2 regions of the Clostridium subterminale genome follow, and region 1 is predicted to be linked to the other one. Evidence: a T-box and tRNA genes for the amino acid it is inferred to sense, from the RefSeq annotation. Region 1 holds a T-box; the other holds one or more tRNA genes.
What was found. The T-box of region 1 lies ahead of asnS (asparagine--tRNA ligase). A T-box ahead of a tRNA ligase gene usually reads a tRNA of that ligase, here a tRNA-Asn.

Region 2: it encodes a tRNA-Asn, which carries the amino acid that the T-box ahead of asnS (asparagine--tRNA ligase) is inferred to sense. The anticodon was not compared.

Annotation. Positions count from the first base shown of each region.
Region 1 is NZ_BAAACI010000007.1:167,185-170,387, reverse strand. Features, by position in the region: gene ABDZ93_RS14495 (DHHW family protein) at 1-151, shown strand, start outside; gene ABDZ93_RS14490 (DUF1648 domain-containing protein) at 281-763, opposite strand; T-box leader at 957-1,201, shown strand; gene asnS (asparagine--tRNA ligase) at 1,662-3,053, shown strand.
Region 2 is NZ_BAAACI010000005.1:299,168-302,370, forward strand. Features, by position in the region: gene greA (transcription elongation factor GreA) at 1-57, shown strand, start outside; gene lysS (lysine--tRNA ligase) at 87-1,628, shown strand; tRNA gene ABDZ93_RS08960 (tRNA-Asn) at 1,885-1,959, shown strand; T-box leader at 2,113-2,279, shown strand; gene ABDZ93_RS08965 (glycine--tRNA ligase) at 2,362-3,203, shown strand, end outside.

The DNA of each region.
Region 1 (3,203 bases):
TTCCCATTATGGAGAAATAGATGTGGTGGACTTGAGATATTATATGGATAATATAGAAGAGTTGATTAAATCAAAGGGGATAACAGACATGTTATTCTTATACAATGCAAATACCTTTAATTCTGATGACTCTATACTAAATCTTAATTAGATAATAAATAAGGGGCTTTCGTAAAATAAGCTAATCTAAGTAAATGCTCAAAATTTTATATAAGATTAGTGATATATTTTTCGAAAGCCTCGTTCATTTAATTAATGTTGTATATAAATTTAAATTATATTACTCAAATTTTTTGCTTCCTCTAATTATTCTAGTGATAAAAATGGCCAGTGTCCCAAATACAGCAATTAAAACTATAGGTGTAAATAAAACACTTAAAGAACTTTGAGTTGCTGAACATATTGTCATATAAGCAAAATCAGATACTAGAATTAGCTTTATTACTATAAGCATAGTTTTTAGATTAGTATATACAAAGTCTTGATTTTTTTCTGTGATTTCTACAGGAGCATTCCATACATTAGGGAAAAATGTTAGTGTTGTAAGTCCTGCATATAAAATTATTGAAATTATAGGTACTATAAGTAAGGAGCCTTTTCCACTCCAATTGTTAGCTATTCCCTTGGCATTATAATGGGAGGGTAAAGTATCCGGAATAGTGCTCCAAGAGATTATTATATATATTATAGAGCCTAGTAAAATTAATAGAGCTAGGGCTTCAAGGAATTTTTGAAATTTAGTAAAAGCGATTTTCTCTTTCATAGAATATCCTCCAAACATATAAATAATTAATAGATATTAAACTATAATATAATATTATAACAAATGTTAGATTATAACAAATACAAAATTTTTCACCTATAGTTGACATTCTAAAATCATGAACATATAATAATAGATAACAAGTGTTTTGAATAAATAATATAAATTTGAAAATACTAGTTAATAGATGAAAATAAAGACTGTGATGAGAAGAGTAAATATGAGAAGTAGTTAAAGCGAATTGACGGTGGTGGAAGGTCAATACGAAGCTCTTATTGAAGAACATCTCGGAGTTTCTAACCGAAATCCTTGGAGAGTAGACTTAGACGGAATCTCACCGTTAAAAGGGAAGAGTATCAAGAGTAATCTTTGTACTTATAGAGTTGATCAATATGATAATTTGGGTGGTACCGCGGAATGTATCCTTTCGTCCCTGTTTTTTTAGGGAAGGAAAGGTTTTTTTATTGTCTTAAAATAGAATCATACTGCCTCAACAGGCAATAATTAAAACAGTATTGTAATTAAGTAATTTAAGTTTCTCAACTTTATATATAACATTATGAAAAATATGAAGAGGAAACATCAATATTAAAAATAATAAATTAGGCATGTGAAAATAAATAATAGACCAAAGATTCGAAGTCTATTTGTCACGAGACAAGGAGTTAGAATCCTGTCATAGTGGCGCTATGACAGAATTTTAACGACGCAGTATTCGTGGCAAATAGACGAGAGAACTGATCTATTATTTATTTGATAGTGCCTTAATAGAAGCGAACAGTTCAAGGCAGTGAGGGAACGAGGAGTAGAGTTTATTAAACATAAATGAACACCGCAGTGACTGAAACTAACGAAGAAATGTGAAGCTTATATAAATTTATAAAAGGAGGATTTAATTATGGAAACAATCTTAGTAAAAAGTCTTTACAGAGAAAGTGAAAAATACGCAGACAAGGATGTTTGTATTTCAGGATGGATTAGAACTTTAAGAAGTTCTAAAGCTTTTGGGTTTATAGAAGTTAATGATGGTAGCTTCTTTAAAAATGTTCAAATAGTATTTGAGGATAGTCTTGATAACTTTAAGGAAATAGAAAAGTTAAGTATTAGTTCATCAATAATAGTTGAAGGGAAGCTTGTATTAACTCCAGGAAGTAAGCAACCTTTTGAAATCAAAGCTACAAAAATAGTAGTAGAAGGTGAATCAAGTAGTGAATATCCACTTCAAAAGAAGAGACACACCTTTGAATATCTAAGAACTATAGCTCACTTAAGACCAAGAAGCAATGCTTTTTCAGCAGTATTTAGAGTACGTTCTTTAGTTGCTTATGCAATTCATAGCTTCTTTAATGAAAGAGGGTTTGTTTATACTCACACTCCAATAATTACAGGAAGTGACTGTGAAGGTGCAGGAGAAATGTTCAGAGTTACAACTATGGACCTTGAGAACATTCCAATGACTGAGGATAAGAAAATAGATTATAAAAATGACTTCTTTGGTAAGGAAACAAACCTTACAGTTAGTGGTCAGCTTGCAGCAGAAGCTTATGCTCTTGCATTTAGAAATGTTTATACATTTGGACCGACTTTCAGAGCTGAAAACTCTAACACTGCAAGACATGCTGCAGAGTTCTGGATGGTAGAGCCAGAAATAGCTTTTGCAGACCTTAAGGATGACATGACATTAGCAGAGGATATGATAAAATATATCATAAACTATGTTCTTGAAAATGCTCCAGAAGAAATGGAATTCTTCAACAGCTTTGTAGATAAAGGATTACTTGAAAGATTAAATCACGTAGCAACTTCAGACTTTGGTCATGTAACTTATACAGAAGCTGTAGAATTATTAAAGAAAGCAGATAAAGAGTTCCAGTACCCAGTAGAATGGGGTTGTGACCTTCAAACAGAGCATGAGAGATATCTTACTGAGGAAGTATACAAAAGACCAGTATTCGTTACTGACTATCCAAAGGAAATCAAAGCTTTCTATATGAGAATGAACGATGACAACAAAACTGTAGCAGCTATGGACTTATTAGTTCCTGGTATAGGAGAAATCATCGGAGGAAGCCAAAGGGAAGAAAGATACGATCTTCTTGTAGATAGAATCAATGAATTAGGATTAAACCCAGAGGACTACTGGTGGTACCTAGAATTAAGAAAATTCGGTGGCACAAAACACGCTGGATTTGGTCTAGGTTTTGAAAGAATGATAATGTACGTAACTGGAATGAGCAACATCAGAGACGTAATACCATTCCCAAGAACAACAGGAACTGCAGAGTTCTAGGAGAAAATTAATAAAATAAACAAGTATGAGGGTAAAACGAGAGTTTTACCCTTTTTGTTATATGTTTAAGATTACAAATAAAACTACTATTTTAATAATAGTATTTATTAAAAATAACCTATATTATTATATAAGTAGTAATTATTTTAA
Region 2 (3,203 bases), on a different contig from region 1:
GAAGTATCAACTCCAGATGGAATTAACAACTATAAAGTATTAGAAATTAAAAGATAATCATAAAAAAGAACTAGGAGGAATGGTTTATGGCTACAGAAGCTAACAATGATAATTTACAAGAAGTTGCAACAGATAATGAACAATTACAAGCTCAAGAAGCTGAATATAATGAACAAGTAATGATTAGAAGACAAAAGCTTGCTGATCTTCAAGCGCAAGGGAAGGACCCTTTTGACGTATATAAAGTTGAAAGAACTCATGAAGCACAAGAAATAAAGGATAATTATGAAAAGCTTCAAGAAACTGAGGTTACAATTGCAGGAAGACTTATGTCTAAAAGAATTCAAGGTAAAGCTGGATTCTGTGATATTCATGATAGATCTGGAAAAATGCAAGTTTATATAAGACTTGATAGAGTTGGAGAAGAACAATTTAAAGATGCAAAAACTTTTGATATAGGCGATTTTTTAGAAGTTACAGGTATACCGTTTGTAACAAAGACAGGAGAAACTTCTGTTAAAGCTAGTAAAGTAACTTTGATTTCTAAATCATTAAAACCACTTCCAGAAAAATGGCATGGACTTAAAAATCCAGATTTAAAATATAGACAAAGAGAAGTAGACCTAGTAATGAATAAAGATGTAAGGGATACTTTTATTAATAGAATAAAAATTATAAAAGCAGTAAGAGAATTCTTGGATAATAGAGGATACTTAGAAGTTGAAACTCCTATTTTATCTCCTATAGCTGGGGGTGCGGCTGCAAGACCATTCGTAACTCATCATAACACTTTAGATATAGATATGTATTTAAGAATCGCTACTGAGTTATACTTAAAAAGATGCATAGTTGGTGGACTTGAAAAAGTATATGATATGGGTAAAAATTTTAGAAATGAAGGAATGAGTATTAGACATAATCCTGAATTTACAATGATAGAATTATATGAAGCTTATGCTGATTATAACGATATGATGAAAATAACAGAAGAATTAGTTGCATATGCTTGTGAGAAAGTTCATGGTACTACTAAAGTGAATTATCAGGGAACTGAAATAGACTTTACACCACCATGGAGAAGAATAACTATGGTTGATGCTGTAAAAGAATATGCAGGTGTAGATTTTAATGAAGTTAAGACAGACGAAGAAGCTAGACAAATTGCAAAAGAAAAGCATTTGGAATTTGTAAAAGAATTAAAAGACTGTACAAAAGCAGATGTATTAAATGTTTTATTTGAGGAGTTTGCTGAAGAACATTTAATTCAACCAACATTCCTTTGTGATTATCCAGTAGAAATATCGCCATTAACTAAGAAAAAACGTGGAAATGAAGCATTTACTGAGAGATTTGAAGGGTTTGTATATGGTAGAGAAGTTTGTAATGCCTATTCAGAACTTAATGATCCTATAGTTCAAAGACAAAGATTTGAGCAACAAGCTAAAGAAAGAGAACTTGGAGATGATGAAGCTTATCTAATTGATGAAGAATTCATGAGTGCTCTTGAAGTAGGAATGCCTCCAACAGGCGGACTTGGAATTGGTATAGATAGAATAGTAATGTTCTTAACTGATTCAGTATCAATCAGGGATGTTATACTATTCCCAACAATGAAGCCTCTACAATAGTATATATAACTTTAAAATTAATTTTACCCAAAAATTATTGCATATTTTAATAATTTTTGGGTAAAATGTTAAGGTATTAATTTAATATATAATATCAGTAAAGAAATATTATATGTTAAATAATTGTTGCATATTAAAATGGTTTCTAGATAAAATATTCATATAATGTAAGTGAAAGAAATTATTTTTAAAATTTTATAGAAATAGTGTTGAAATTTACATTAAATATGATATAATTTAGATATAAATTATATATTCCGCGATAGCTCAACGGTGGAGCACTCGGCTGTTAACCGATAGGTTGGAGGTTCGAATCCTCTTCGCGGAGCCATTTTTTTATAAGATAGTTTATAGCGGACTTTTAAGTCGGCTTATTTTGTTATAGTAGATAATATAATAAAAATTGATATTTATAAAATTCCATATTTATATTTTAATTTTATTTTGAATTATAATATGATTTGTGGATAATATTAAAAACTAAATAATAACGATGATAAAGAAGAGTAGTAATAAAGATTTTAAAGAGAGATGGTGGTAGGTGTAAATCATCAAATCAATATTGTGAAGGGAGCTTTTGAGTTAGTGATAAATTTTAAAGATGAGCTTTAGCTAATAAGGGTGGAACCGCGGATTAATTTCGTCCCTTGATTGGTTAAAGTTTTTTATTTTTCAACTATTAATTTGTTAATTGCAATTAATAATAAAATAAACATTTATGGAGGTAATGAACATGGGAAAAGAATTAACTATGGATAAAATGGTAGCTTTATGTAAAAATAGAGGATTTATATTTTCTGGGTCTGAGATTTATGGAGGTCTTGCAAATTCATGGGATTATGGTCCTTTAGGAGTGGAATTTAAAAATAACGTCAAAAAAGCATGGTGGAAAAAATTTGTACAAGAAAATCCGTATAATATAGGGTTAGATTGTGCTATATTAATGAATCCAGAAGTTTGGGTAGCTACAGGTCATGTAGGTGGATTCTCTGATCCGTTAATGGATTGTAAAGAATGTAAGGCTAGATTCAGAGCTGATAAGTTGGTTGAAGATCATATGGTTTCAGAAGGTGCAGAAGTAGCTGTAGCTGATGGATGGACAAATGAAGAGTATAAAGAATATATTGAAAAACACAATGTGGTTTGTCCAAAGTGTGGGAAAATGAATTATACAGATATAAGAAAGTTTAATCTTATGTTTAAAACTTTCCAAGGTATAACTGAAGACAGTAAAAATGAAATATATTTAAGACCTGAAACAGCTCAAGGTATATTTGTAAACTTTAAAAATTCTCAAAGAACATCAAGAAAGAAAGTACCTTTTGGAATAGCTCAAATAGGTAAATCTTTCAGAAATGAAATTACTCCAGGAAACTTTACCTTTAGAACAAGGGAGTTTGAGCAAATGGAGCTTGAATTTTTCTGTAAGCCAGGAACTGACTTGGAATGGTTTGAATATTGGAAAGAATATTGTAAGAATTTCTTATTCAACTTAGGAATGGGTAGGGAAAACTTAAGATTTAGAGATCATGAAAAAGAAGAACTGTCATTCTATAGTAATGCTACTTGTGACAT